2 regions of the Paenibacillus sanfengchensis genome follow, and region 1 is predicted to be linked to the other one. Evidence: riboswitches for the same ligand, from Rfam matches in the RefSeq annotation. Region 1 holds a riboswitch; the other holds the start of a gene.
What was found. Region 1 has a riboswitch for thiamine pyrophosphate ahead of V4U84_RS15320 (ABC transporter substrate-binding protein). Riboswitches for the same ligand answer to the same signal wherever they lie in the genome.
Positions count from the first base shown of each region.

Region 2: it holds a riboswitch for thiamine pyrophosphate, as region 1 does, so the genes downstream of both, tenA (thiaminase II) here and V4U84_RS15320 (ABC transporter substrate-binding protein) in region 1, are expected to answer to the same signal.

Region 1 is NZ_JBAGJC010000006.1:191,915-218,161, reverse strand. Features, by position in the region: gene V4U84_RS15370 (LysE/ArgO family amino acid transporter) at 1-339, shown strand, start outside; gene V4U84_RS15365 (heavy metal translocating P-type ATPase) at 1,203-3,632, shown strand; gene nfsA (oxygen-insensitive NADPH nitroreductase) at 3,801-4,547, shown strand; gene V4U84_RS15355 (MFS transporter) at 4,837-6,162, opposite strand; gene V4U84_RS15350 (DUF2087 domain-containing protein) at 6,313-6,897, opposite strand; gene V4U84_RS15345 (TatD family hydrolase) at 7,004-7,783, opposite strand; gene V4U84_RS15340 (HD-GYP domain-containing protein) at 7,930-8,544, shown strand; gene V4U84_RS15335 (ABC transporter ATP-binding protein) at 8,596-9,402, opposite strand; gene V4U84_RS15330 (ABC transporter permease) at 9,420-10,190, opposite strand; gene V4U84_RS15325 (thiamine-binding protein) at 10,187-10,480, opposite strand; gene V4U84_RS15320 (ABC transporter substrate-binding protein) at 10,539-11,573, opposite strand; TPP riboswitch at 11,723-11,834, opposite strand; gene V4U84_RS15315 (cold-shock protein) at 12,074-12,274, shown strand; gene V4U84_RS15310 (cold-shock protein) at 12,395-12,604, shown strand; gene V4U84_RS15305 (response regulator transcription factor) at 13,058-13,717, opposite strand; gene V4U84_RS15300 (sensor histidine kinase) at 13,772-14,926, opposite strand; gene V4U84_RS15295 (ABC transporter ATP-binding protein) at 15,140-16,075, shown strand; gene V4U84_RS15290 (ABC transporter permease) at 16,088-17,263, shown strand; gene V4U84_RS15285 (ABC transporter permease) at 17,256-18,395, shown strand; gene V4U84_RS15280 (sensor domain-containing diguanylate cyclase) at 18,574-20,043, shown strand; gene V4U84_RS15275 (CcdC family protein) at 20,040-20,531, opposite strand; gene V4U84_RS15270 (Rrf2 family transcriptional regulator) at 20,658-21,149, shown strand; gene V4U84_RS15265 (lactonase family protein) at 21,121-22,176, shown strand; gene V4U84_RS15260 (sulfate ABC transporter substrate-binding protein) at 22,543-23,589, shown strand; gene cysT (sulfate ABC transporter permease subunit CysT) at 23,667-24,497, shown strand; gene cysW (sulfate ABC transporter permease subunit CysW) at 25,358-26,224, shown strand.
Region 2 is NZ_JBAGJC010000018.1:306-5,467, forward strand. Features, by position in the region: gene V4U84_RS23835 (IS3 family transposase) at 1-674, opposite strand, end outside; gene V4U84_RS23840 (helix-turn-helix domain-containing protein) at 713-1,033, opposite strand; TPP riboswitch at 1,832-1,935, shown strand; gene tenA (thiaminase II) at 2,096-2,782, shown strand; gene thiM (hydroxyethylthiazole kinase) at 2,846-3,688, shown strand; gene thiD (bifunctional hydroxymethylpyrimidine kinase/phosphomethylpyrimidine kinase) at 3,685-4,554, shown strand; gene thiE (thiamine phosphate synthase) at 4,551-5,162, shown strand, end outside.

The sequences.
Region 1 (26,247 bases):
TCTCCTTCGGGGAACCCGGAAGGGAGCAAGGGCCTGCCCGCCAAGCAGCAGGTGTTGTTCGCCATGTCGGTGTCCCTGCTGAATCCGCATGCGATTCTCGATACGATCGGCGTGATCGGAACCAGTTCCCTAAGCTATGAGGGGGGAGGGAAAGCGGTTTTTGCCTTGGCGGCGATCCTGGTATCCTGGCTTTGGTTTGTCGGCCTGGCCCTGGCCGGCCGCCTCGTTGGCGGGCTGGACGGAAACGGCACGCTGCTTAAGCGGATCAATCAGGTTTCGGCCCTGGTGGTGTGGGGTATGGCGATATATTTACTGCTCGGGCTTCTAACTTCTATATAGTTTGAACTATTGATTTGCATACTAGTGCCCCGTCAGACAACCTTGAGCCTTGAGTAGCATAGAATTCCTGCATATCTGCAGGATTTTTCCTGTTCGGAACAAAAATTTGAGGATTCCTGCAATTCTGCAGGAATTTTCGACGAAATAGGCCCGTTTCTCTAAAATCGCTAGAAATACCTGCAGATTTGCATCTTTTGGAGTTGGAAGTGCGCTAGGTACCTTGATAGTCTAGCCGTGGGCTTGATACGGATTTGGATGTCTGTGGGCGTGAGACTACTTAATTATCGAGCACCTCACTCCAAATCATAGTTGAAGCAGCGGATTCTCATTTTCCCCCACTACGCTGTCCGATGGGGCACTAGATAGCGGGGGAAAGGGTTCTTTGTTTCGAATTAAAGGGAATTCCTCCCGTTAATTTGCTGCGTATGCGGCTGCTTAGACCAATTACCCGGAAAAACTCCCGCTAATTCGCCTGAAATTGTGTATATCGGCAATAGGGCCGCGAAATAGATGGAGCTTTTCCAGCTAAATCCGATCGAAGAGCCAAGAGCGGTACATTAACGGGAGATTTTCCCGTTAATAATGTAGACTCCGACGGTGGTGGGCACCATTTCATATCCTTGCCCAACGCCAATTCTTTAGTTCAACCTATATAGGTTAGGGGGCGGGCATACTAAAAGGAATCAGGCAGCTTTTTCTCATTCGGAGACAGGTGCTTTCTTTTTCCGATGGCGATATCGCTCCTTTGAAAAAGTGCTGGGGATGATTAATAATTTATCTGTTGACATACACAGGGGGGGTATAATATGATGGAGACAAATCCTTTATACCCCTCGGGGGTATTATGCGAAGGGGAGTTTGATATGAGTAGCGGTGAAGGTTCAAAACAACAACAAACCACCTTACAGATTACAGGCATGACCTGTGCCGCGTGCGCCAATCGGATCGAAAAGGGGCTGAGCAAGCTGGAGGGAGTTTCTCAAGCCACAGTAAATTTTGCGCTCGAACAAGCGGCGATTACTTTTGATCCAAGCAAAACCGATCCGTCACAAATGGAACAGAAGATTCAGGCGTTAGGCTATGGCACGGTCGGGGAGTCCGCGGATTTTCAAATAACGGGCATGACCTGTGCCGCCTGCGCGGCGCGAATCGAAAAAGGACTGAACAAATTGCCGGGCGTGACGAAAGCGACGGTGAATCTGGCCCTGGAGACGGCGCATGTCGAATATAATCCGGCGGAGGTCACCCCAACCGACATGATTCAGAAGGTTGAAAAGATCGGCTATAAAGCGGCGCTAAAAGGTGAGAAGAAGGAAGCCGGGGATCACCGGCAGAAAGAAATCAAACGCCAGAAACTCAAATTGCTGGTTTCGGCTCTTCTGTCTTTTCCGCTGCTCTGGGCTATGGTCAGCCACTTTTCATTCACTTCGTTCATCTGGCTTCCGGACCTGTTCATGAATCCGTGGTTCCAACTTGCTCTAGCTACGCCGGTCCAGTTTATCATCGGCAGTCAATTCTACATTGGAGCCTACAAGGCGCTCAGAAACGGCAGCGCGAACATGGATGTATTGGTTGCATTGGGGACTTCGGCCGCCTATTTCTACAGTCTTTACCAGACGATCGAAACGATAAACGCGCATGGACATCACCAGGTCGACCTTTACTATGAAACGAGCGCCGTTTTGATTACATTAATTTTGCTGGGCAAGCTTTTTGAAGCACTTGCCAAGGGCAGATCCTCGGAAGCCATCAAGACCCTAATGGGACTGCAAGCCAAATCCGCCACGGTCATTAGAGCGGGTCAAGAGATGGTCGTGCCGGTTGAACAGGTTTTGGCCGGCGATGTTGTTGTAGTGAAGCCGGGAGAGAAGATCCCTGTCGACGGCGAGGTCGTTCACGGTACTTCATCCGTGGATGAGTCCATGTTGACCGGGGAGAGTATTCCGGTTGAGAAGCGCGCGGGGGATAAGGTGATTGGCGCGACGATCAATAAAAATGGGATGCTGCAAATTCAGGCAACCAAGGTGGGCAAAGAAACAGCGCTTGCGCAAATCATTAAAGTGGTGGAAGAGGCCCAAGGCTCTAAAGCCCCGATTCAACGGATTGCCGATATCATTTCAGGGATTTTTGTCCCGATTGTCGTGGGAATTGCCATTGTAACCTTCCTTGTTTGGTATTTTGTGGTGGAACCGGGAAGCTTCGCCAGTGCGCTCGAAAAAGCTATTGCCGTCTTGGTTATCGCCTGCCCGTGTGCCCTTGGCTTGGCAACCCCAACCTCGATTATGGCCGGTTCCGGCCGCGCCGCCGAACTTGGGGTACTCTTCAAAGGCGGCGAGCATCTGGAGGCCACGCATCGGATTGAGGCGATCGTTTTGGATAAAACAGGGACCGTAACCAAAGGAAAACCCGAACTGACCGATGTTATCGCTGAAAATGGGATGGATGAGCGGGCGTTCTTGCGGCTTATTGGCGCGGCGGAAAAAAACTCCGAGCATCCTCTGGCCGAAGCCATTGTTGCGGGGATTCAGGAAAAAGGGATCGAGCTGCCGCCATCGGAGCAATTTGAGGCGATTACGGGCTATGGGATTCGCGCGATGGTCGACGGACTCGAATTGCATATCGGGACCCGCAGGCTGATGCAGAAGTACGGTATCCAGGCAGACAGCGCATTCGGCAAGATGAATCGATTGGAGGAGACGGGAAAGACAGCGATGCTCGTCGCCATAGAGGGTCAATATGCCGGCATGGTCGCCGTGGCCGATACGATAAAAGAGACTTCCAAAGAAGCGGTGAAACGCTTAAAAGATCTTGGTATTGATGTCATCATGATTACCGGCGATAATGAACGGACCGCGAAGGCCATTGCGGCTCAGGCGGGAATCGATAAGGTGTTGGCGGAGGTTCTGCCGGAGGGCAAGGCTGCCGAGGTGAAAAAGCTTCAGGAGTCCGGGAAGAAAGTAGCGATGGTCGGAGACGGCATTAATGATGCGCCCGCCTTAGCTACGGCGGACATCGGTATGGCGATAGGGACCGGTACGGATGTGGCTATGGAAGCTGCGGATGTAACGCTCATGAGAGGAGACTTGAACAGCATTCCGGACGCCATATTTATGAGCAAAAAGACGATGTCGAACATCAAACAGAATTTGTTCTGGGCGTTAGCCTATAACGTCATTGGAATTCCCGTTGCGGCGCTTGGGTTCTTGGCTCCATGGCTAGCCGGGGCGGCTATGGCACTGAGTTCGGTTTCCGTTGTGTTAAATGCCTTAAGACTTCAAAGAGTCAAATTATAAAAGACGGCAAGCGGCCCGTTCATTAGCTTAAAAAGTTAATGAACGGCCGGTTTTTAATAAGGATAATATACACGTTTGCAGAGAAGATATAAAATCATAATGGAATTCATCGGGGCAGTATGAATTTTTGACCTTGATTTATTATGTTGGGATTGGGAGTGAAAGCGAATGAATGAAGTGATTAATCTGCTGAAGAATCATCGTTCGATCCGAAAATACAGCGACCGTCCGGTCGGCCGGGAACAAGTGGAGGAGATCGTCGCCGCGGCGCAGATGGCGTCCAGTTCCAGCAACGTCCAGGCTTACAGCGTCATCGCTGTCACCGAGGAAGACAGGAAGGACAAGCTGGCGGAACTGTGCGGCAGCCAGACCTACATTGCGGAGTGCCCGGTATTTTTGGTTTGGTGCGCGGATCTTTCCCGGTTGAAATCGGCGGCGGAACGCCATCTTCCGGCGGGAACCGAGACCTATGAGGGCGCGGTGGAAAATTTCATCGTAGCGACGGTCGATGCGGCCTTGGCGGCGCAGAACGGGGCGGTCGCCGCGGAATCGCTGGGGCTCGGCATCGTGTACATCGGCGGCATCCGCAACCGGAGTGAGGAGGTGGCCGAACTGCTGGGGCTGCCGGAACTGATCTACCCCGTATTCGGCATGTGCGTCGGCTATTCGGACCAGGAGCCGGGCCTCCGGCCCCGCCTGCCGCTGGAGGCGGTCTTGCACTGGAACGGCTATGACGCCGAACGCTCGGAAGCAGGGGTGAAAGCCTACGATGAGACGATGGTGAAGTATTTGCGGGACCGGACCGGCGGTATGAAGGACACCCCTTGGTCCGTATTGATGGCGGAGAAGCTCGCGCAGCCGGCCCGGCTTCATATGCGGGAGTTTTTGCGGCGGCGCGGCTTTGGACTGAAGTAAAGTCATAATCCCTTTGCTTTGCAACAGCCCTGCTATTTCCCTAGCCGCCCACCGCATTAGCGGCCTTTTGGGGTGCTATTTCGGCCCGATTCGCTTCCGGGGGGACAATAGCGGTGAAAAAAGCCCTTATTGGACTGCTGCGGGCCCCGAAGTCAGGGGTTGGCCCGCTTTTTTCCCAAATAAGACCTCAATAAGCCGCTATTTCACATCGTTCAGCTGAATTCGACAAAATAGCGCCGCAAAGGGCCCCTATTCATCTGCCTGGCGTCAAAGAAATGGAAGAAGCCCGCTAATGTCCGGACGCTCCGGTATCCCCCGTCCTGTCGGCGGAGACGGGAGTGGCGCGGAGCGTACGGGAGGCGCTGTACACGGCGGCGAATATAGCTCCAGTGACCGTAAGCAGCCCCCCTCCTATCAGGCCGAGCATACGGGGGGACAGGACATCCAGCAAAAAACCGCCGAGAAGCATCGCCACCCCCATGATCGTATTTTGCAGCGTGGCCAGCATCCCCATAAATCTCCCTCGAATTTTATCGGGTACGAGCGTCATCAGGATCGTCTGGTTGCAGGCGTTCCCGATTCCTGAGCATATCGCCGTTCCCGCCAGCAGAACCATCAGCAGACCAAACGATCCGCTTTGGCTGATCAATATATGGCATATCCCTTCCAGCAGCAGGGTCAGGACTGCGGCGGCCTTGATCCGCCGGGCAAATCGGCCCGTCAGCGCGGATCCGGCGACCAGCCCGGCACCGAGCGCTCCGTACAGCAGCCCGATCCCGAGATCGCCCATGTGAAACACTTCCACCGCATAGACGCTGAGCAAAATATTGAAGATGCCGTCTCCGACCGGCCAGACCGCAAAAATGATCAGCATCAGCCGGAGGAAGGGCGAGCGGGCGAGCAGCCCGCGGAAGGCGGCGACGGTTGGCGAGGCGGCGGCCGGGGCCGAAGCCGAAGCTGGCGCGGCGAAGCCGTCAGCGCTCTCGTCTGCGGCGGCCTGACCCGGGCCGTGGGCGCAGCCGCTGTCCGGCGAGGAGCCGCTGAGCCGCGGCAGCCGGGCAAGCAGCAGGGCGGCGGCCAGGAAGGACAACGCGTTGAGGAGGAAGGGGACCTCCATGCCGAATTTAGCGGCCACGAAGCCGCCGCTGACCGAGCCTCCGATCAGCACGAGGCCGGTCATGACCTCTTCGAGGCTGTTAACCTGAAGCAGACGATCCTTCCGAACCAGGCGGGGGATCGCCGACATGCGGGCCGGGGCGTAGACGGCTTCCCCTGCGGACAATAGAAAGGAGCTTGCGTAGATCAACCATACGTCCGCGGCCTCGCGGACCAGCAGCGGCGTCAGCGCAAAGACAGCCCGAATCAGGTCCGTGGCGATCATCACCCGCTTATTGGAGAAACGGTCGGCGAGCATGCCGCCGAGCGGCCCAAACATCAAATAAGGGATAAGTCTGACGCCAAAGGTGATGCCGATCGCAAGGCCCGAACCGGTCAGCGTCAACAAGAGGCCAAGCACGGCAACCTGGCTGAAGCGGTCCCCCATGCCGTTCACGATTCCGGCCGTGAACAGTCTTGCATAGTCTTTTTCTTGTCGCAGAACGGTCCAGGGGTTCATAATGATGTTTATCCTCCATAATTGATCGATTTTATTAACATCTAATTTTATGAAAATCTAATTAGTTAACAAAAAAAGAGAGCAGGCAGGCTCCAAGCCGCATATCCCGCTCGATGATCCATCTCTATTCCCGCGCCCGATCGGCACCTGTCAGGGCTTCTCCCACAGTTCCGGCGGATTCAGCTCATAAATGCCGTCTTCCCGGTACATATACTGGTGCATAATGAATTCCCGGCGAATCGTGGCAAAGTCCTCGTGAAATTTTAGAATGTATTCGTTAATTTCCTTCTCGGCATATTTTCGGTGCGGCTCCAAGCCCTGGATCAAATGCTCAAGCACCATGCGCTTCTTCTTTTGCTGAGCGGGCAGATGCTTTAAACGGCCGTCTTTGGTAAAAAAATTGCGAATCACCGCCATGCGGTCCAATGTCTTGTCACCCCCCGGATCCCCGCTTTCGTCGGCGCCCCCGTCTCCGACGGTTAATATGGCCCGGGCCTGCAAAGCGAGGCTTTTTTCGTTGAGATAAAAATAAATCGTATTCTTATCCCGGCGTTCGTAAATTAGATCGGCTTCGCGCAATTTGGTCATGTGGTGGGTTACCGTGGGCGGCGAGACCCCCAACTTGCCCGCCAAAGCTTGCCCGTGAAGCGGGCCGTTCTTGAGAAGCGCGATGATCCGGATTCGCGTCACGTCGCCTACCGCTTTATGAAATTGAACGAGACGGTCGAGCTGCATGTGCGATGGCCTCCTTTTTTTGATGCTCAACTAATTAGATATATATCGAATTATTTCACGCGGAATAGCGATTGTCAATAGTCATCGCTTCCGCAGGTTTTGCTTTTTATATCCGATAAAAAGCCCGGGTGTTCTCCGTTAACCTGTCCGCGGCCTCCCCGTAGGAGAGTCCCAGCAGACGGCCCCAAGCCTTCGCTACCTCGTTAACCATGTCCGGCCGCGTGGTCTGTCCGACAAAAGGACCTTCAAATGGCCAAGGGCCATCGGTTTCGGCCATCACGAGGTCCCGGGGATAGTAGCGGGCCAACTCGGCGATTTCGGCTTCGTACAAAAGGTCGGGGGTAAAAGAAATAAGGTATCCCTGTTCGGCCATCCGGCGAATGGTGGGCTTGGCACCCTTGAACCAGTGAAAGTGCGCCTTGGCGATGCCGTGCCGATCCAGGAGATCGCACGCCAGTTTGGCGTCCTCATAAACGGCATGGAGCACGACCGGTTTATCGAGGCGCTTCGCGAGCCCAAGCAGCCGGTCCAGCAGGGAAATATACGGCTCCAGGGGAAAGGCTTCCCCGCGCTTTTCCTTTTCCTTCCGGGTGTAATAGGGCAGCCCGATTTCACCGATCGCGACCATTCGGGAGGCATGCGCTTCTATCCATTGGACCAGCCTCGCTTCGGCTTCGGGCGAAGGAAGGGGTTGCTCCGGATGAAAGCCGAAGGCGGGGTGGATGAGTCCGGGGTACTGGTCCGACAGAGCCAGGTTGCTCCGGCAGGAATCCAGATGCATGGAGACGCCGACCAATCCGTCGATCCCTCGTTGTTGCGCTTCCCGCAGCAGATCGTCTCTGGCGGACTTCTCATATAAATCCAAGTGAATATGGGCATCCATCATCACGAATTCCTCCTTATTGCCGGTTAATTATGAAAAAATATTATTTTTAGGAATGTTATCACTTTATTCCTAGTCAGTTCGCAACTTTTGACCTATAATGTTAATGATGCATGTCAGGACTTCCAAGTTTTAGGAGGCGTAAGCCGGTGAACGATTCAGACCTACATATTGAACGCTTAAAGCTAGACCAAGAACCGGATGCCGCGATGTGGCTGCGGATATTGCTTCATAAGCACCCGCATGTCTATTATCATTCTTCGAGGGTAGCCATGCTGGCCGAGAAAATCGCGGAGCCTCTTGAATTGAGTGATGAGGAGAAGAGACAGCTGGTAAGGGGCTGTTTTCTTCACGATATCGGAAAATCAGTTATCCCCAGGGAAATCCTGACGCAAAGAGAACCCTTCACCAGCAGCCAGTGGGCTTTGATTAAACAGCATCCGATTATCGGAGCCAGGATGGCGGAGAGCAATCCCGGGTTTTCCAAGGAAATCGTGAAGATCATTCGGCATCACCATGAAAGGTGGGACGGCAAAGGGTATCCCGACGGATTAAGCGGCGAGGAAATTCCTTTGGGCGCCCGCATCTGTGCGGTGATCGACGCTTTTGATTCAATGACCTCCAACAAGGTGTATCGGCGGAGCATCCAGGTGAGCGAAGCCAGGCTGGAGTTGATTCGGTATGCCAATATTCAGTTCGATCCGGACGTCGTTCATGCCATTGTCAAGCTCCCTATTGAAACATTAAGCATCTTTTCGCTCTAATTGCATTTTACATAATAGCTTAAGGCCAAAGTGACCGGAGGAACACCGCCGTCAGTTTGGCCTTTTGCGTTGCTCTTCCCTCATTTGAATGCCAATTTCCTTCCTGAGTCTCAAAAAGGCGGGATCCTCCGTCAGCTCCTCCCGACGAGGCCGGGGAAAAGGGACCTCTATCCGGTGAAGCACCCGGGCCGGACGATTGGAGAGCAAATAAATCGTGTCCGACATCATCAGCGCCTCCTCGATACTGTGCGTGATGAGGATGACCGAGCGGCGCCGGGTCTCCCACAGATCAAGCAGCCAGTGCTGCATCTCCGTACGAGTCAGCTCATCCAGAGAACTGAAGGGCTCGTCCAGGCACATCACTTCCTGGGGAGCCAACAGCCCGCGCAGAAAAGCGGCCCGCTGCTGCATGCCGCCCGAAAGCATGTGCGGATAGGCTTTCTCAAAGCCGCCGAGTCCTGCTTTGACCAGCCATTCCTTGGCTTCGGCCAGGGCTTCCTTGTCAGCGCCGCCCGAAATTTCCCGGGCCAGCAGGACGTTATCGAGCGTAGTCCGCCAAGGGAAGAGGGCTGGCTTTTGCGGCACATAGCTGATCAGGCCCCGCTGCCCGGTGACTTCCGTTCCGCCGGCCATCACGCTTCCCGCGTCGGGCTTCAGCAGCCCGCCGATGACATGAAACAGCGTGCTTTTGCCGCAGCCCGACGGGCCGATGATCGAGACGAATTCTCCTTCGGCCACGGAGAGGGATACTCCGTTAAGGACGGGAAGGCTCTTCCGGCGCTCCCGAAAAGAGAGGGTGAGTTCCCGGACCTCCAGTGCGGGCGGCGGGGAGAGCGGCGATTTTTCCGTGTACGTCATTTGTTTGGCACCTCTTTCTAATTGTCATCGCCCGCGGACTTGTAGCGCACGAGCCATTTTTCCAGCAGGGCGACGAGGGTGAACATGGCCAGGCTGACGGCCACGATAATGGCGATGGCCACGAAAATCCGGTCCGTGCGGAAGGAAGCCTTCTGCAGCATCATATAATAGCCGATGCCTTTCTCGGCGCCGACCCATTCGGCGATGACCGCGCCCATGACGCTGTAAGTGGCGGCTATTTTGATACCGGACAGCATGGAAGGGACCGCATGAGGGATCTCCAGCTTGCGGAAAATTTCGCCCCGGCTCGCCCCCGTCATCCGCATATAGTCGAGCATCACGCGGTCGGTTCGGGTCAGTCCGTCCATCGCCGCCACGGCGACCGGAAAGAAGCAGACGAGCGTAATGACGATAATTTTGGGCAGGATGCCGAAACCGAACCAGATCATAAGTAATGGAGCCAGCGCGATGGTGGGCACATTCTGGCTGAGAATGATGAGCGGGTACAGCGATGATTTTAAAAACGGGACGTAATGGAGCACAAAAGCGACCAGCAGACCGACTCCCGTTCCTATCGCAAAGCCGAGAATCATGAGTTCCAGCGTGGCCCGCGTATGCTCCCACAGTCCCGACGAGTTGGCGGCGGCCTCCCTGGCGATATCGGACGGACTCGGGAGGATCCACTCTTCGATATGAAACAGGGAGGTCGCCATTTGCCACAGGACTAAAAACAGGATGACCGCCACTAAGGGCGGCCATGTGCTGTTCCAGAGCCGGCGAAGCTTCATGGACGATATTTCTCGGTCAGCTTGTCCATGCTGACGCCTTTCGGATTATAGGAAATTTTGATCTGCGAAATAATGCCGGTGCTCCCGAAATCGATAACCGCCTCGTTCATTTGCTTGACGATCGAGAGCAGCTCATCCAGCTCGCCTTCCATGGTCGTTTCGAGCGGGTTGACCTGATACTTGACCCCGGAAGCCTGAATGACCTCGATGGCGCGGTCCACGTAAGGGATCACATCCTCGCCGTTGGGGGTTTTGGGAATGATTTGAATGCTGAGCAATGCGTTTGGCATCATATTTCATCCTCTCCGTTTATTTTATTTATAGGTTGGGTGCTCCTGATTTCCTGTTTTAAGATTCCGGTAAAAACTCGTTCGTAAACGCCTTGTCCGTGTCGAGCGGTTTTTCGAGCAATCCGAATTTCTGCATCCAGTCGGAGTAATTTTGCCAAACCTCTTTCTTTTGTTCTCCCCAGCGGGCGGCATCCTCCTGGTATTTCGGACTCAGCCATTTTTGACTGGCCACAACCAGATCCTTGTCCAGGTCCGGCACGGCTTTCAGCAGCATTTCCGCGGATTCCTCCGGATGCTCGATCGCATAACGGTAGCCTTTGGAGGTGGCGCGCATGAAGGCTTTGACCAGCTCCGGATCATCCGAGATCGTTTTCTCGTTCGTCACGATCACGGGGGTGTAGTAATCCAGCTGTTCCGAATAGTCTTTCACATACTGCATATCCAGCGGTTCGCCGCGCAGCTCGGCTTCAATGCCGGTCCAGGCATAGAAGATCCAGGCGAAATCGATATCCCGTTTGACCGCGGTAAAATAATCGGCTTCTCCCATGTTGACGAACTTGACCTTGCCGACGTCGGCGCCGCTTTGGTCCATAATCGATTTCATGACGGCTTCCTCCACCGGGGAGCCCCAGCCGCCGTAGGTTTTGCCTTCAAAGTCCTTAGGGGTCTTAATCCCTTTATCGACAGGCGCGGCAAAGCCCGAGGTGTTATGCTGGATGACCGCGGCGATGGAGACCAGCGGAACGCCCTGGATTCGCCCTTGGGTAACGTTCTCTTGCACGCTCACTCCGAAAGGGACCTCCCCCGACGCGACCATGGCGTCGGCGCCTCCGGTCCCCGGCAGAACGATATCCACGTTCAGCCCTTCCTCTTTGTAGTAGCCCTGCTCTTTGGCTACGTAAAGGCCGGTATGGTTCGTGTTCGGGCTCCAGTCGAGCACGATTTTGACGTCGCGCGGCTTTTCAGCCGTGTTCGGGCCAGATGCGGCCGAGCCGGTCTTCGCGGTTTTGCCGGCGTTTTGTCCGCAAGCCGTCAGGGCCAGCAGGAGGGCGCATACGGCAAGCAGTGCCCATGTTCTTTGCTTCACAGAAATTCTCTCCTTTATATGGATTTTGAATTTCCGCAGTCACGTTCGTGTGAAGTTCCGAATTATCTGAAATGGTGGCGTCCCAATTTTTCCCACAGGCAGAAAAAAAGCGCCCCGGATCGGGACGCGTAGGTATCATGGCAAATGACGATAAGCCCATGCTAAAGCATTCTTCCTACGCTGGCATTACCCAGATCAGGTTTAAGGGTCAGTATCTTGCGGGATACAATCTCAGCCGGCCTTTTTCCAGCTCCCCTGAACTATAGACTGCGGATTACAATAGTCATTATAGACGCGGGCCCGGTTTATGTCCAGTTTAGGTAAAGGCTTTCTTTTTGATTTGCTTTTTGGTTCGGGTGAGAGTATAATAAAATCAATTGAAGTTTTAAGAAGTGATATTCACGTATTGAAAAGGGTGTCAATTTTTAAAATGAACTTTTTTCAATATGTGAATTTTTTTATGTAAAAAAGGAGCATGTTAATCTTTAAACAGGAGGTAATTTACCATGGAAACTGGAACAGTAAAATGGTTCAACGCAGAAAAAGGCTTCGGCTTTATCGAAGTTGAAGGCGGAAACGATGTTTTCGTTCATTTCAGCGCGATCACAGGCGAAGGCTTCAAAACGCTTGACGAAGGCCAACGTGTACAATTTAACGTTGTTCAAGGCAACCGCGGACCGCAAGCCGAGAATGTCGTAAAACTGTAATGCAGGCATGGGCTGCTCTTAACGCGTGCGTTAAGAGCAGTTTTTATTTTTCCCCAAACGGCATATAGTTTAAAAGTTCCGGGATCTCGCTGAAGCCAAACTAATATCTAGGAGGTAACCATGAACTACCGTAAAAAAACGATTGAAGAAATTCCTGAGGAGAACACACCGGTATGGTCTTGCGTGAGTGAGGATTGCAACGGATGGATGAGGGATAACTTTGCGTTTAATTATGTTCCGGTATGTCCGTTGTGCTCCTCGGAAATGGCGAAAGGGATGAAGATGCTCCCGCAGCTGATCAACACCAATGCCGTGAAAGTGGACCGGTAATTACGTTCCAACCTGATATAGCATGCGATAAAAGCCGCCTCCCGCGGATTTGGGGGAGCGGCTTTTGCGTTTTTGAGTCCGCTGGCTGCCCGCTTCCGCCATGATCAGGGCAGAGGGGCGCTTCCGGCGGCTAGCCTCCTTTGGAAGCCAACCGGGCAGGTGAATAAGGTAGGCCCCGGCTTAGGCCTGAGCCGAAAATTTCTAACGGAAGCCATAGCCGCTATTTCGCCCATGAAGGGGGATTTCAGATTCTAACGGACGCAGCAGCCGCTATTTCAGTAAAATGAGGTCATTTCGGCGGGAAATTGGACAAATAGGCGCTAATATTTCCGTTAGAATTCCGAAAGTGCGGATCCCCGCGAAATAGCGTCTATGATGTCCATTAGAGCCAGCGCGCGGCACGTTGTTCATCCGGCCCTAGTAGGCCGAGATTCGGCTGGGCGGTGTAGCCAGCTAAGCCCCGCTGCGGCCCTTCCAGTACAGGATTGCAAGCTGGGTGCGATCCCGGACTTCGAGCTTGCCGAGAATGTCGGTCACATAATTTTTAACCGTTCCCTCGCTCAGAAACAGCTGGCCGGCGATTTCCTTGTTGGACAGGCCGTCGGCGATCAGGCGGAGCACATTGTGCTCGGTCGCCGTTAAACCGGCACGTTGGAGCCTGTCGTCGGCGGGAGGTGCGGGAGTGGGGCGCAGCAGGCCGGTGAGCTTCCTGGCGATTTCCGGATGGATCAGCATGTTCCCGCCATGAACGGTTTTGATGCCCTGAATGATCCGGTCGGGCGGAATGTTTTTGAGCAGATAGCCGCTAGCTCCGTTGCGAAGCGCCTCCAGAATGAATTCATCATCATCAAAGGTCGTCAGCATGAGTACCGCGACGTCCGGGAAGAGCGCCTTGATTCTTTTCGTTCCTTCGACTCCATTGCATTCCGGCATGCGGATATCCATCAAAACCACGTCCGGAACCGTTCCGCCGTTCCGTAGCCGCTCGACGGCTTCGGCTCCGTTCCCCGCCGAACCGATCACTTCGATGTCCGGATCCATGCCGATGAGCAGGGTCAAGCTTTCCCGGATAAAAGGATCGTCGTCCACAATGAATAAAGTTAAGTTGGCCATATCGGTCCTCCCCTTTTACGATAACTTCTCTTCGGTGTCTATATGTACCGTGCCCTAAACCATTTCCGCCCGCTGCGCCACCGGCAGTTTCGTAATTACCGTGAACATCGGTTCTAAAACGATGTCCAGACTGCCGCCCGCCAAGGCGCAGCGCTCTTTCATCCCCCGCATGCCCAGGCCGCCGGATTGCGGCGGAATCCGTCCGGGAAGGGCGCCGTCGTTGCTTACTGTCATGGTGATTTCGCGGGCATCATAGGTGATTACGATTTCGACCGTTTCGGGCCGTCCATGTTTCAGCGCATTGGTGATGGCCTCCCGGGCGTTTTTGTACAGGATCAGCTCTTGGCTGGGATATAAGGAGTAAGGATCTCCTTCCAGAGTTAGCCGGGTCCGGACTCCGGTTTCTCTGCCGATCTCCTCCAGCATTTGGCGCAAGGAAAGGATTCCTGCGGCTTCCCCGGCGGGCCTGATCCGGCGGACCGCGGCTCTCATCTCATCGAGTCCGGAGGCCAACTGGTCGCGGATTTGCAGCAGCAGGCTCATCCCTTTCTCCGGATTGCCGGGAATGACCTGCAGGGCGGCTTCCATCATCATCTTGGCCCGGATCAGGCGATGACCGACCTCATCATGCAGCTCCCGGGAAATTCTGTTGCGCTCCTCGGTCTGCGCGGCTCCTTCGACCTGCTTGGTGAAGAGCAGTAGGCGTTTTCTCGCTTCGTCCAGTTCATAGTGTTTTTTTCGCAAATCATCAAATTGAAGATCGGCATGCTGCTTAGTCAGGGCGGAGTGCCGCAGGAGGGACAGAAGAACGGCCATGGCGAGCAGAAGCAAATTACCCGTCACGGCCCATTCCAGGGATTGGCCTCTCACGGCGTAGTTGTAGGCCAGCAGGTGCAAGCCCGCCAGCGTATATCGCCATCCGGCGCGAGGCAATTGGAAGTACAGCAGTACCGGGCTAGCGGCGACAAGGCTTATAATACCGCCATAAACATGACCCAACCACGACGCATACAGAATCAGCAGGGTGGAAAGCCCCGTCAGCGGAGTTACCCGGGAGGTAAACCGGGAGGCCACAAACAGGTTAAGCAAGATGAGAACCTGCAGCAAGTACTTGCCGTAGCCCCCTTCCTCGGGCAGCAAGTAAATATGAAAGAAGCAAGGAATCAAGGTGAAGCCGAGGATGAAGATGAACAGGGAGTTTTTTGGCATGCGGTTCCATTCCTATCTTTCGGGATTCCTGCGGATTTCGCTGGCTTCATTATAGCACAGCCGTTTTTGAGGAGAGGCGGGCCGGCATGAATCTGATGAGGAGGTGACTTTCGTCACCCTCAGGTCATGACGATCCGTACCTTCGCGGGGAAAGGGGGGCTGATAGAATAATACTCAAGAAACGGCAACGACACAGGAAGGTAGGGGAGCCGCATGGCATTGGTTGAGGTGAAAGACGCTATTAAGCGTTATGGAGATAAGCTGTCCGTAGACCATCTAAGCTTAACGATCGAGGAGGGAGAGATTTTCGGGCTTCTGGGTCCGAACGGCGCGGGAAAAAGCACAACCATCAATATGATGGTCGGTTTGCTGCGGATGGATCAGGGGGATATCCGTATCGACGGTTTCTCGGTCAAGGAGAAACCGCTTGAGGTGAAACGGAGAATCGGACTGGTGCCGCAAGATTTGGCGCTTTACGAGTCGATGCCCGCCGCCGACAACGTAGCTTTCTTCGGCAGATTGTACGGTCTGCGCGGCCGGGAGTTAAAGGCGCGGATATCGGAGGCGCTGGCCTTCGTCGGTCTGGAAGACCGGGCCAGGGAGCTGCCGAAGACATTTTCCGGCGGCATGAAGCGGCGGCTTAATATCGCTTGCGCGATCATGCACCGCCCCAAGCTGATTATTATGGATGAGCCGACCGTGGGGATTGACCCGCAGTCGCGAAATCATATTTTGGATTCGGTCAGGGAACTGAACCGGATGGGCTCGACCGTCATTTACACGAGCCATTACATGGAGGAGGTCTCGGCGATTTGCGACCGGGTAGCCATTGTGGATCAGGGGCATGTGATTGCTTGCGGGACGCAGAATGAGCTGAGAGAACGCGTCTCCGGCGAGGAGAAGATCAGGATGAAAGCGACCGGCATCGGCGAAGAAGTCCTTGCGGAACTGCGGTTGCACCCCAGAATCACGCGTGTGCTCCACCAGGAGCAGGAACTGGAACTGTACACTTTTTCATCGCAGAACGATCTTCAGGATATTTTGTACATCTGCGCCAAGCATGACGCCGTGATTCATTCCGTGGTTTGCGAACAACCGACGCTGGAGACGCTGTTCCTGAACCTGACCGGGCGCAAGCTGCGGGACTAGGGGGCAACTAGCATGAAATTACTAACGATAATCGCGTTTGAAGTTCGAAAACTGATTCGCGCCAGGGTTGTGCTGTTCAATTTGTTTCTTCTTCCCTTGCTGCTGATCTTCATTTTGGGAAATGCCCTGTCGCCGATGTTCGATTCGGGATCGGATAAAACCCTGGAGCAGGTCAACGTCAAGCTGGTGAGGTCCGCGGCCGAAGGAGGCACGGATTTGGGGCTGGACGCCTTTCTGGTCAATCCGGAAATCAAGGAAACTTTGCGTATCGACAAAGCGGCGAACCGCGCCGAGGCGGAAGCGTCGCTTCGTTCGGGGAATAGCGATTTTGCCGTTGTGATTCCGGGGGATTTTGAAGCGAAGGTCACCCGGGGGGAAGCGGCGAAATGGGAGTATATTTTGGGGAAGGATCAACTGAAGAATCATGTCGCGGAAATGATTTTTGACGCTTATCTGGATGAAGTGAACCGAACGCAAGCTTCGGCGATCGTGCTTGGACCCGAAGCTGTAACGGCGGCGATGAGGCAGGTTCAACAGGCCGGGGACCCAACGTTTGTGGAGATGGCGCCGCTCAGTGAACAAGGGGAGTCCTATTCCGCCTTTCAATATTACGCCGTCTCGATGCTGATCATGTTTCTTCTTTACTCCGGGCTCATGGTCAACGAAAGCTTGCGAAGCGAAATCGACAATCGGACGTTGTACCGTTTGGGCTCCATGCCGATCGGCGGGCTGCCGATTTTTGCAGGAAAAATCATCGGGAACGGATTGGTTACCTCGCTTCAAGCGACGGTGATTATCCTCGGTACCTCCTGGCTCTACGGTGTGGAGTGGGGAAATCATCCGTTCTATCTGGCGGCGATTTGCGGATTGGTTATTCTTTGCTCCATGATGCTCGCTGTGATCGTATCTCTTTGGAGCAAGTCGGGGGCGACCGCCAGGACGCTGGTCCAAGTGGTCGCGATTCTGATGACGTTTTTGAGCGGGGGTTTTCAGCCGATTCCGGTGGATCTGATTCAAAGGCTCGAAGACTTTACGGTCAACCATTGGGCGATGCAGGGTTTGCTCCGTATTATGCTGGGAGCCGACCCGGCGATTATAGGGCATCATATCCTGATGCTCGGCATCTTCGGCGGCGTCCTGATGCTGATCGGCATAATTACGTACCGGAAGGCGGGTTACCATGAATAGTTTGACCATAGCCTGGAATATGATCAGGCAGACCGTCGGGACCAAAAAGGGAATGATCATGCATATCCTTCTGCCCTGCATCGTTATTTCCCTGGCTGTTGCCTTGCTCGGACAAGAGCGGCCCCTCGGCGTTCAAATCGTATATGTGAATCAAGACACCGGTAAAGCCGGAGCGTATTTGCTGGAGGAGTTGGCCGCGAAGCCAAATTATTCGCTGAAGGAAGTGGGGAGCGAAGATGCTTTGCGGGAAGAGGTTACCGAAAATCGGGCGGAGGCGGGCTTTATGATCCCATCCGGCTTTACGGATCTCCTTTTGGCCGGGCAGAAACCGAAATTGCCCATGTATGAATTAAAAATGAGCGAGGGGACATACACGCTCCGGTTGACTTTGGAGGAACTGGCGCGGGGAGCGGCGGCCATGGCCGGACTGGTGTCTGCGTCACAACCGGACGTCTTTGGAGCCGTTTTGGACCAGACGAGAAAACATGCCGTCAGTCCCGACAAGACCGACCTGCAGTTGTATCCCAAGCCCGGTTTGAATGTGGTCACCGGCTTTACGCTGATGTTTCTGATGAGTCTGGTCGGCAGCACCGTCGGCAAGATCCTGGAGGAACGCCGCCGCCGGACCATGGCCAGGATGTACAGCGCACCGGTCAGAGCCTGGGAAATCACACTGGGTCATTTTCTGGGCAGTTTCACCGTCGGTATTTCGCAAATTGCCCTTGTTTTGATCTTCAGCGGCTATGTGCTGAAATATGATTATGATGTGCCTATGCTGCTTCATTTCATCGTGCTGGCCGCCTTTATGCTCGTAGCGATGGGCATTGCCAGCGCGGTGGCGGGAATAATGCGGAATCCGCAAAATGTCGGGATGCTGAACAGCCTGATCATCACGCCGACCTGCATGCTCGGGGGATGTTTTTGGCCGATCTCCTATATGCCGGAATTCATGCAAAAAGCCGCGAATTTCGTGCCGCAAAAATGGGCCATCGAGGCGGTGGAGAAACTTTCGGCGGGAGGGGGGCTGGGCACCATCACATTACCGCTCCTGATTTTAGGCCTGATGGCCCTGATCCTGCTTGCCATTGGCTCCTCGATTCTTCGGCCGGCGGAGGCAAATGTAACAGGGTAGACCCAAAATATGCAGGGCTGTTCGCGCGTTGATTAATCCCGCGCGGACAGCCTGTTTCGGTTATTTTGACCCGTTTGCGGCGATTTGGAGAAAAAAGATTGCAAGTGTTCACAAAATCTACTATCTTGGAACTATTATAGACAACAAAGAACTTGCATCTAGAGGAGGGGGTCTTCCCATGCATAGCGATTTTAAAGTGGGATCCCAGATAACGGACATTCCCTCCAACCGAAATCAGCGGAGGCTTGCCCTGCTGCTGGCATCTTTGATTTCCGTGATGTCCTTGACAGCTCTTCCGTTCGGTACGATGATCCTTCCTTCTTTCGAACCCTTTTTGCCGATCCTGATTTCCTGGTTCATCTTCGGGGATCTGCTGACCGCGTTCATTCTATTCAGCCAATTTCGGGCCTCCGGCGTACCGTCCCTTCTCGTCATTTCCTGCACCTATCTATTTACCGGATTAATTACCGCACTGCATATATTAACCTTTCCCGGCGTGTTTTCGGAGGAGGGGATGCTTGGCGCGAATAACCAATCGGCAGGCTGGCTATGGATTTTTTGGCATGGAGGCTTTCCGGTCGGAATTTTGATATATTTATTTGTAGGGGTTCGATATCCGCAGCCGCTGGAGTCGAAAACGGACATTTCCTTTTATACGGCGCTAGGGCTGTTTTTGACATTGCTATCGGTATGCCTGTCGTTCCAGCTCGCTACCGAAGGAGCCGATTTGATGCCCCGCATTATCGATTTCGGAAGCTACAGGCATATTGTGGATTCGGGGATCGGTCCTGTTTTGGGAGGGCTGAATTTACTTGTTCTGGTGCTGGTGATTTTGCGTTTTCGGACAAGAAGCGTACTGCACCTCTGGATTGCCATTGCCCTGCTGGCGTTGTTCCTCGACATTCTTCTCACCGTATTCGCCGGAACCCGGTACACATTGGGATGGTATTTGGCCCGGATCAATTCGGTGATTTCGGCGACGGTCGTCCTCTGCTCGGTTGTAAGCGAGGTCAACAGGCTGTTCGTCCGTCTCTCGGACCAGCATAAGCAATTGCTCGAATCCGGGAGGCAACTGGAAAGAGCGAATGAGGAATTGTTCCGGCTGTCGAGCCTTGACGGCTTGACGGAGATTCCGAATCGCCGGAGACTGGACGAAATCATTTCCTGGGAGCTGGTGTTTCCCGAGGAGCGGCAGACGCCGCTTTCGCTGCTCATCCTTGATGTGGACTGCTTCAAAGCCTATAACGACCACTATGGACATTTGGGCGGGGACCAGGTGTTGAAGAAGATCGCCCGGACGATTTCGGCGGAAGTGAAGCCTTATTTTGGATTTGCCGCAAGGTACGGAGGCGAGGAATTCGCGGTGTTGCTATCCGGCCTCGATGTCCAGGGGACGTTTGCCGTGGCGGAGCGGATCAGGAACGCTGTGGAACGGCTGGAGATCGGTCATGCCGGATTACCCGCGGGCGGGAGGGTGACGATCAGCATCGGCGGTCACTGTCTTGCCCCGTTTCAAGGCATCGATCAGGACGAACTGATTTACTTAGCCGATCAATGCCTCTACGAGGCAAAAGATGAGGGGAGAAACCGCAGCATCGTCAAAGGGTGGTCCCGGGAGATCGGCGAGGCGCTGAGCGTGGGAAGTTAAGCTTGCCGGGGAGTTCCGGTGATATCCCGGTATTTCTTCAGCATGAATAAACGCCAGCGCAGAATCATTCCGTAAGCGAGAATGAAGAAGACGGAGCCTGTCTGCAATACGGAAATATACTGCTCGACCACTTCGTGCAAGGCGAGGCGCAGCACCAGCAGGCCAATAAGAATATACGCGAATCCGGGAGAGCGCTGGGCATACACTTCGCCGCCGATGACTTCAAAGCGGGTCGTCCGGTTCAGCGGATAGGAGAACACAAACCATCCTACGGCGAAGGCGATGAACGCCCACGAAAGAGGGATGCGCATCTCCGGGGCGACAAACATAGCGAAGCCTGTGGTCATGCCGAGCGGCGGGATGACGATCTTTTTGACCGTCACGGGTTTTCGGCTGGCCTTCAGGCGAATGATCAGGACGGAGACCGCCATCAGGGCGGCGCCGATCGTTAAGACCAAATGCATATAAGCAGAACTGAAAATGTTCATCATATGAAGTTCCTTTCCGTTCTAGTTAAGCCAGAACATTATACCATACTCCCGCCGGTGCAAAAAATCCGCTGCCCCTTTATTCACCGTTCATGTTTCAAATTTGCCTAGGGAGGGGGAAAAAATATGAACAGCGAATTTACCATCGCCGTCCATTGCCTTCTGTTTCTTTACACCAAGGAAGACAAGATGGCCAACAGCGAACAGATTGCCTGCAGTGTATCCACTCACCCCGCACGGGTCCGGAAAGTGCTGAGCTTGCTGCGCAAGCAAGGGCTCGTGGCTACCAAGGAGGGGGCTCGCGGCGGCTACCAGCTGAACAAGACGCTGGAAGAGATTACGCTTGGCGATTTATACCGGTTGTTTGCACGCGGCTCATTGCAGCCGGGCTGGTGTTCGGGCAACGAAAAGTCGCCCTGTCAGGTATCCTCCAATATTCATTCCGCGATGGAGCTTATTTTTAACCGCGGCGAGGATTGCTTGGAGTCCTATTTTAACGGGATCGCGTTATCCGAGGTGCATCGGCTCTTGAACCGGAGCAGCCCGGAGGAAGCCGGCGATCGAATCGAGAGAGGAGCGAAAAGAGAGCATGAATGTTGGGAACTCAAAGAAAACTGAGCTGCTTTTTTATTTGGGGTCTTATGCTGCTGAATCGGAGCCGGGGATTCACCTTGCCGGCTTGAACGCGGAGACGGAAGAATTGCGGTGGATTGAGAGCACCTCGGGAATCCGGAATCCGTCATTTCTCGTATTGAATCCGGAAGGGACGCGGCTGTACGCGGTAAGCGAACAGGCGCAGGGAGCCGTGGTCAGCTATGCCGTCCGGACGGAAGGCGGGCTGGAACAATTGAATTCGGCGCCGACGGAAGGGGCGGACCCTTGTCACTTGTCTCTCTCATCGGACGGCGGCTTGCTCGCGGCCAATTATTCCAGCGGGCATGTGAACCGTTATGCGCTGGATGAACGCGGAGCCGTGGGGGAGTTGACCGCGCTTGTGCAGCACGTGGGCCAGGGATTCCGCCAGGACCGGCAGGAAGCAGCGCATGCGCATAGTGCGGTACCCAGTGCCACGGGCGATTATGTTTATGTATCCGACCTGGGGCTCGATCAGGTAGTGTATTACCGCGTGGAAAACGGAAAGCTCTCCACCGAAGGGGAGATCAAGCTGCCGCCGGGCTCCGGTCCGCGCCATTTTGCGTTTCACCCGAACGGTGTTCACGCGTACGGCATCAATGAATTGAACAATACGCTCACGGTTTATGCGTATAATCCGGTTCAGGGGCATTTGCAGATTTTGCAGCATGTTTCCACGCTGCCTGAAGGGTTTGGCGGTGAGAACTATCCCGCCGATGTGCACCTCTCTCCGGACGGCCGCTATCTGTACGGCTCCAACCGCGGCCATGACAGCATCGTCAAATTTGCGGTCCATCCGGACACCGGAATGCTGGAGGCGCTGGAGTGGACGGAGACCGGAGGCAAGTGGCCGCGCAATTTCGCGATTCTGGAAAACTATGCGCTGGTGGCCAATCAATATTCGGACAACGTGGTCCTGTTTCGCAGAAATTCGGATACGGGGAGCCTGAAGTCGACAGGACGGGAACTGAAGATCAAGCAGCCTTCCTGCATCGAGCCGGTTCGATCGTAATGCACGGAAACGGAAGAGCATAAACACAGACGAAGAAAAAAACCTGGGGCATTGCCCCAGGTTTTTCGCATTTGGACAGGGACAGAAATTCCCATTCTGAGTACATTATGGTATGGGCGATCTTCAAAAAAAGGTTTGACAACCGAACCCCGGGGCATTTAAAATAGCACCATAACATACTAAACAGGTAGGAATAATTAAAAATGGTTCTCGCCGTACGGACGGAGGAACGCTCTACTTGCCAAGGCAGACACGAGTAGCGGCTCGGTCGGACCTAAACGGCGGGAGCGTTTCTCCGCTTTTTTTGCCGAAAAAGAGGGGTTGCCCGGCAGACGAAGGACGGAAATAAAGGGGAGGAGTGATCCGATGAGCAAGGCGAAGACAAAGGGTGTTCTGTTGAGTTTGGTGTTGGCGATGTCGGTATTTCTCGGGGCCTGCGGTTCGGATTCCGGGGAGAAAACGAGCGGTGGAGCGGGGGAGACCTTGGAGCTCTTGAACGTATCCTACGACCCTACCCGCGAGCTGTATGAGAGCTTTAATAAAGCCTTTGCCGCCCACTGGGAGAAAGAGAAGGGGCAGAAGGTGGAAATCAAGCAGTCTCATGGCGGGTCCGGCAAGCAAAGCCGCGCGGTGATCGACGGTCTTGAAGCCGACGTTGTAACTTTGGCCCTCGGCTACGATATCGATGCCATTCAGAAGAGCGGCCTGATCGATGAAGGCTGGCAGAAGGAGTACGACAAGAACAGCGCGCCGTATACATCCACGATCGTGTTCCTCGTCCGCAAAGGAAACCCGAAGGGTATCCAGGACTGGAACGATCTGATCAAGGAGGGCGTGGAGGTCGTCACCCCGAACCCGCAAACTTCCGGCGGAGCAAGATGGAACTACTTGGCGGCTTGGGGCTATGCGCTGCATCAAAACAACAACGACGAGGCGAAAGCCCAGGAGTTCGTGAAGCAGTTGTATGAGCATGTCAAGGTTTTGGATAGCGGGGCACGCGGTTCAACGACGACTTTCGTCGAGCGGGGACTCGGCGATGTCCTGCTGGCCTGGGAGAATGAGGCCTGGTTATCCGTAAAAGAACTCGGCCCCGACAAATTCGATATCGTTTACCCTTCCGAAAGTATTTTGGCGGAGCCGCCTGTGGCGGTCGTGGACAAAAACGTCGACAAACGCGGAAAGCGCGAGGTGGCCGAGGCCTACCTGAAGTACTTGTATTCGGAGGAAGGGCAGACGATCGCAGCGGAGAACTATTACCGCCCGACGCTGGACAGCGTAAAGGCGAAATATGCCGACCAGTTTCCTGAGATCAAGCTATTCACGATCGATGAAGTCTTCGGAGGCTGGGCGGAGGCGCAAGAGAAGCACTTCAGTGACGGGGGGATTTTCTCCCAAATATACTTAGCCAAATAACCGACCGTTGATGACGGAGGTGCGTTCCGGAAGGGAACGTCAAACCCGAGGACGCGAGAAGAAAGGATGAAAATTTCATGCAAACTGGCGCCACCAAGCGCGGCGTGCTGCCCGGCTTCGGACTTTCGATGGGCTACAGCGTACTCTACCTGAGTCTTGTGGTACTCATTCCGTTATCGGCACTGCTGCTGAACTCTACGGGACTGACCTGGGGGAAATTTTGGGAGGTGGCCACCGATCCGCGCGTGCTGGCATCTTACAGGGTCAGTTTACTGACCGCCGCGGCGGCCGGACTGATCGACACCGTACTGGGATTGCTGCTTGCCTGGGTTTTGGTCAGATACGATTTTCCCGGAAAAAAGATTTTCGACGCCATGATCGATCTGCCGTTTGCTCTCCCTACCGCGGTAGCGGGGGTCTCGCTTACGGCGATCTATTCGCAGAACGGCTGGATCGGCTCGCTGTTCGAACCGCTGGGAATCCGGCTGGCTTTTTCACCGATCGGCATCACGCTCGCCTTGATGTTCATCGGCATACCATTCGTCGTTCGAACCGTTCAACCGGTGCTGCAGGATCTCGATGCCGAGGTGGAGGAAGCGGCGGCCACGCTGGGCGCCAGCCGGCTGCGAACCTTCCGCTCCGTCGTTCTGCCGGAGCTGCTGCCGCCCCTGCTGACCGGATTTGCGCTTGCCTTTTCGCGCGGCATCGGCGAATACGGCTCCGTTGTTTTTATATCCGGCAACATGCCGATGAAGACGGAAATCGCCCCGCTCTTGATCATGTCCAAGCTGGAGCAGTTCGATTACGCGGGAGCTACGGCCGTAGCCCTGCTGTTGCTGCTGATCTCGTTTGTACTGATGCTGCTCATAAATACCCTTCAACGCAGGGTGCGTAAAACCGCCCGCTAGGAATGAAGCCGGCGGACGGATGGGGAGAAAAGCCCTCGCTGTCGCTGCAATAGCGGCCTTTTGGGTTCCTTTAGGGCCTTATTTTTGGGAAAAGCGGGCAGAAACCTGATTTCGGGACCCGCACCAGAGCAATATGCCCCTTTTGGGCCGCTATTTTTCCCGCGAAAGCGAACCGGGCCGAAATAACGGCCCAAAACGCACTGGCATTGCAACCTTACAGGGTGCTACTTATTTTGAAACTTGTCGCCTCGGTGTGGCGAGTTGGATCCGGCGTGCCCCATTTCCCTGACCGCCGTCGCATGAGCAGCCTTGCAAGAAAGACAAAAATTAACGTTAACGGTTGCCACAGCCGTTATTTGTCCTGAAAACGCCGATTTCCCATTCTAACGGTCGCCACGGCGCTTATTTTCGCATAAACAGGCTGTTAAGGCGAGAATCCAGGAGAATAACGGCGCTCACGACCGTTAGAATTTCGAAAGGGCTACTTTTCGTTAAATAGCGGCTGACACAACCGTTAAACTCCTCTCAGGCGTTAGTACCAGCCGGAAAGCCTGACCTTTTGCAGGAATTCATACTCGATCGCTAGTGCCCAAAACGCCGCTATTATAGTGGGCGGCAAGAGGGATTGTGGATAGGCAGCACCATGTCAGGTTTAATGCAACGCCAGTGCGTAAAAGGCTCTTATCACGATTCACCAACCTAGCTTTCAAAGGGAAAACGGGCTCCGCCGAATAAGATAAGGTGTTGGTCTGGAATTGCAGATATGCTGCAGAAATTCAATGTAAAAACAAAACAAGGTTGTCTGATGGGGCACTAGTGCATCACTTTTAATTGATTTCTCTACAAAGGAGGTTAAACGCATGGCCGGTTCCGTACCGCTCGCGTCAACGAAGGCGTCCGCCGGAAGAAGCCCGGTGACCCGATCGTCCGGCCCCATGAAATGGGTCCTGATCGGGCTGGCTGTCCTTGTTCTGCTGTGGCTGATCGTTTTACCGCTGGCCGTGGTGTTGATCGAATCCTTGAAAAAGGGCTTCGGCGTTTATATGGAGGCGATCACCGACCCTGCCGCTCTTTCCGCCTTGCGGCTAACCCTGTTGGTGGCGGTCATCACCGTTCCCCTGAACACGATCTTCGGGGTGGCCGCGGCCTGGGCGATCACCAAATTTCATTTTCGCGGGAAGCAGTTGCTCGTAACGTTGATCGATCTGCCCTTTGCCGTGTCCCCGGTGATCGGAGGGCTCATTTACGTCCTCGTTTACGGGACTCACGGCTGGTTTGGCCCATGGCTGCAGGAACATGATTTAAAAGTGATTTTCGCACTGCCGGGGATTATTTTGGCCACGCTGTTCGTGACGTTTCCGTTTGTGGCCCGGGAGCTGATTCCGCTGATGGAGGATCAGGGGCTGCAGGAAGAGGAGGCCGCCGTTACACTGGGGGCCCGGGGCTTTCGTATCTTCTGGAAAGTCACCCTGCCCAATATCAAATGGGGGCTCCTGTACGGCATTATATTGTGCAACGCCAGAGCGATGGGGGAGTTTGGAGCGGTTTCGGTCGTATCGGGACATATTCGCGGCGAGACCAACACGCTTCCCCTCCACGTGGAGATTTTGTATAACGAGTACCAGTTTTCCGCGTCCTTTGCCGTAGCATCCCTGCTGCTTTTGCTGGCGCTCGTTACGCTGCTGCTCAAAAGCTGGTTTACGCGGAAAAGCCGGCATCAGGGCTAACCCCATTCATTGGCTTAAACGTT
Region 2 (5,162 bases), on a different contig from region 1:
GACCGAGGTGGTATACGCTCATGAATAAGATCCAAGCTTTCACAGGTATCTCCAAATAGCTTGCTGACGAACTGCGGACCATTGTCTGTACGAACCACCGGCATGGGCTCGCCGGGCTCTATACGGTCTTGCAAGGCATACCATAAGGTTTGGACGACTTGTTTAGCTTCGCATACTGGGCCTCTATACTGCCCTACTACCATTCGGTCAAACACATCTATAATGCTGAGTACAAAAAAGAACCGTTCCTGCCCGATCGCGTATCCATATTTAATGTCCATTTGCCAAAGTTGGTTTGACCCCGTTATAACTCGATTTCTCGGTAATCGGCGAGGGTGGGAACGTACGCGCTTTCTAGGTTTCTGCAATATGTCTAACTCTTGGCAAAGTCGATAAGACTTCTTTTTGTTGAAGATGAGATCATACTTATCTCGAAGGGATTGGGCCAAAAACTTATAACCATAGACAAACTCTTCTCCTTCAAGGAGTTCGAGCAGCCATTCTTTGATTTGTGCGTCGCTAACTTTCTCACCTGTAGCCGTGTAAGAGTATCCAGGCACGGGACGACCTGCACGGCTTTCGGTTGGACGTTCTTCGCCTTTTTCTGCTGACTGGGCCAGTCGCTTTTTACGGTCGTAATACGTTGATTCTGACAACCCAAGAATGCGCAGCACAACAGCTGCCGGTTCCCCCCGCTTAATGAATGGGTCGGCTATTTCAAATTTTTCAGATAAGCGGGGTTTTGCTTTTTTAGCAACTCTCGCAAAATTTCGATTTCGAGTTCTTTTTCACCAAGGACCTTAACGGCCTTTTGGTAGCGTTGCTCTACCTCCTGCAGGCGTTGCAACTCTTGAACATGTTCGTCTGCCGCAGGAATTTCTTCAGGCGAAATAGAGTCCCGATGATCTCTAATCCAACTACGGACAGTCTCAGGGTGGACGTCGTACATTCGAGCCAATACCCCCACCTTAACACCTGCCATGGCTTCTTTCACAACTTTTAAACGTTTTTCTTCATTCAACCTTTTTCCCATACCGATCATCTCCCTTTGTCCTAAGTTTAAATTATTGGGCAGGGAGACTCCAGTTTAATTAGGGGGCCTTAGAGGATTTGCAGGAATTTTATTTAAGTAGCTTATTACGAGAGAAATTCCTGCAGATTTGCAGGAATTTACTTTCGCTGGAACTTTCTCAGGATGGGTGTAGACCACGAACGTAGGACCGAAGGACAAATATATGCCGGGAACTCGTACTCTGACGTAAATCGGAATCCTGGTCGACGGTATTGAAGCAAACGTTGCATCAGACCCTGACATGGTGCTGCCCATCTTGAGACTAATTCGCCGCCTTAAGAAGTTACGTGGCGAGCAGGAGCTGGCGCCCCGCAATTTCCCTAGCCGTCCGCCGATATTAACGGCCTTTTGGGACGCTGTTTCGGCCCGATTCGGCTTCGCGGGATTCATAGCGGCCAAAAAGGGCCTTATTGGACTGGTAAGGGTCCCGAAAATCAGGGTTTGCCTTGCCTTTTCCCAAAAATAAGCCCCTGAAAAGCCACTATTTCACATCACCCAGCTGAATTCGACAAAATAGAGCCGTTTAAGGCACTTATTCATCAGCCCTACTTCAAAGAGAAGCTGACCGCTGACAAATTTGTTCGTGATTAAGATTAAATTGTTTAATGCCATGCTAGGCTTGTTTGCTGAAAAAAGTAACGCCCAAAAAGTCCGCTATTGCAGGGAAACAGGCTCACCATAGGGATCAAAGGCGGATAGACTGGCTCAAAGGGTTTGACAGATTTGGCAAACCTAGGTACAGTAGAAGCAAATGAATAGGAAGTCCACTAGGGGAGCCGTCAGCGGCTGAGACAAGAGGATATCTTGGACCCTTTGAACCTGATCTAGTTCGTACTAGCGTAGGAAAGTGGAGTCGGTCATATCAAAAGCGATGGCGCACCGCTCAGGCGGGTGCCGGGTGACGCTTTTTTTGGGTGAAGCCGCTCCGTTTCCGGGGCGGCTTTTTTGGTGTCCTCGGAAACAACCAGGCGGAGCTCCCGGGACTTCCGTCTTCATTTCAACATCAATAGGAGGTGGAAAGGAATGCGGTTTACCGAGGAGCTTCGCCGGGAGGCGGATGGATTGTTCGAAGCGATTTTTGCCCATCCCTTCGTGAGAGGAATCGCGGAAGGAACGCTGGGCAGGGAACAGCTGATTCATTATGTGAAGCAGGACTTTGAATATTTGAATGCGTACATGCGGGTTTACGGCATCGCGATTTCCAAGTGTTCCAGCCGGGAAGATATCGCGATGTTTCATGAGCAGATTTCTTTCATACTGCACAGCGAGGTCCATCCGCATCGAAATTTTTGCGCGGTGGCCGGCGTAAGGTTCGAGGAGGTTCAGGGGTTCTCTCTGGCCCCGTCGGCGGACCATTACGTCAAACATATGCTGACGGTAGCCCATCAAGGCAGCCTGGGGGAAATCATGGCCGCGCTGCTGCCCTGCCCGTGGACCTATCTGGAAATCGGTCAGCGGTTGATGGAGGAAGTGAAGCCCGATCTATCCCATCCGTTCGGGGAGTGGATCCGGTTCTACGGCAGCCTGGCCGGCGAGGCGACGGAGTTGATGCGCTTGCGGGTCGATGCCTGGGCGGAGACAGCCAGTCCGGAGGAACGTGCGCGGATGAAGGAGCATTTTTGGTACAGCTGCCAGTTGGAATATTTGTTCTGGGATATGGCCTTCAAGGTGGAGGAGTGGCCGGTGCCGATGAAGGCCGCGGTGATGTAGACGCCAAACCCGGGAGTCGGTTAACGATCAAATTCGCGAGGAATAGAAAGGTGGATGTCTTCTATGCGTTTGTTGGAAAAGGAATTGTCGGATGTCTTGACCCGTTTGCAAAAAAGAAAGCCGCTCGTGCATAACATGACCAATGAAGTCGTCACCAACTTTACGGCAAACGGACTTTATGCGGTCGGCGCATCGCCCGTGATGTCCTCCGCGTCCGAAGAGGTGGCGGAGATGGCCAAAATCGCCGACGCGCTGGTGCTGAATATCGGCACGCTGAACGCGGGGCTGATCGACGCCATGATCCTGGCGGGACGGTCCGCAAACGAGCATGGGGTGCCGGTGATGTTCGACCCCGTCGCCGTAGGGGCGACGAAGTTCCGGACGGAAACGGCACAGCGCATTTTGCGTGAGGTCAACGTCTCGCTGGTGCGGGGGAATGCGTCGGAAATCGCCAACCTGATCGGGGAGGCCCGCGAGATCAAAGGGGTGGACGCCGTGGAAAGCGAGAGCCAGGACAATGTTCCCCTGGCGGTACGGGCGGCCAAAGCCCTGGGGACCGTGGTGGTCATCACGGGCCGGGTGGACGTGATCACCGACGGAAGCTCGTGCCGGATCATCAGCGGCGGAGACGCGCTGATGACGCAGGTGACCGGCACGGGCTGTCTGCTGACGTCGGTGCTGGGCGCGTTCGCGGCGGTCGAGAAGGACCTGATGCTGGCCGGTACGGCGGGGCTGGCCTTCTACGGCACGGCGGCCGCCCGTGCCGCCGAAAGGACGGCCTCCCTCGGTCCGGGCAGCTTCCAGACCGCCTTCCTGGATGAGCTGGCGAAGCTGCATCCGCATTCGCTCAAAGGCTATGCCGCTGTCCGCGAGATCGAGACGGCGTCCGCCGGAGGCCGGCCATGAAGGAGGGCCTCTCCCGCATTCCCAAGGCGCTGACGATCGCCGGTTCGGACAGCGGCGGGGGCGCCGGCATCCAGGCCGACCTGAAAACGTTCCAGGAACTGGACGTTTACGGCATGTCGGCCATTACGGCGATCACCGTGCAGAACACGCTCGGCGTCAGCGGGGTTTACCCGCTGCCCCCGGCGGCGGCAGCCGAGCAGATCCGGGCGGTCGGCTCGGACCTTGGCGTGGACGCACTGAAAACGGGGATGCTGTTCGACGCGGAGATCATCCGGGCGGTGGCCGCGGAAATCCGCCGGTTTCGCTGGAAGCGCGTCGTCGTCGACCCCGTGATGATCGCCAAAGGCGGGGAAACGCTGCTGCAGCAGGAAGCGGTCGCGGCCCTGCGCGAAGAATTGCTTCCACTCGCCCAGGTGGTGACGCCGAATATTCCGGAAGCGGAGGCGTTGTCCGGGCTGCCGATCCGCACAATGCAGGAGCGGCGGGAAGCGGCCAAGCGAATCCGCGCGATGGGTCCGGAAATCGTCGTCATCAAAGGGGGGCACGACGAGCGGGACGCTGAAGGCGGTGGGACATCCCGGTCCTCCTCCCCGTCAGGGGTGGAGGTGGTCGACCTAGTGTATGATGGAAGCCATTTTACCGAACTGGTCGGCCTCCGGGTTCACACGGTGCATACCCATGGAACAGGGTGCACGTTCTCCGCGGCGCTGGCGGCCGCCCTGGCGAAGGGAACCGCACTGCAGGAAGCCGTGCGTACGGCCCGGGCGTTTATTCAGGCGGCGATCGAGGACAGCCTGGAGCTCGGGCACGGGCATGGCCCGACAAATCACTGGGCGTACCGCCGGCGCCAAGAGGTGCTGCTATGACCGGCGCAGCGGCCGGACCGCGGATACGGCCGGACCGCATGCGCGAGCTGCTGCGCATGTACCTGGTCGTCGGCACTCCCAACTGCGCTGACGCCGATCCCCTGCACATCGTGGAGGAAGCGCTGGCCGGGGGCGTGACGCTGGTCCAGTTCCGGGAGAAGGGCCCCGGCGCACGCACCGGCGAGGCGCGGTTCGCCCTGGCCCTCCGGCTGCAGGCCGCCTGCCGCCGGAAAGGCGTGCCTTTCATCGTCAATGATGATGTGGACCTGGCCCTGCGGATCGGGGCCGATGGGGTGCACATCGGGCAGGACGATGAAAGCGCCGGGGAGGTCCGCGCGCGGATCGGCGGCCGCCGGCTGCTGGGCGTGTCCGCCCATACGCCGGAGGAAGCGCGGCGCGCGGTCGAGCAGGGCGCGGATTATCTGGGCATCGGCCCGATCTATCCGACCGCGTCCAAGGCCGACGCCCGCCCGGTGCAGGGGACCCGGCTGCTCTCGGAGCTGCGCGCCCTCGGCATCGGCGTCCCCTTGGTCGGCATCGGCGGCATTACCGCCGTCCGCGCCGGGGACGTGGTCCGGGCCGGAGCGGACGGCGTAGCCGTCATTTCG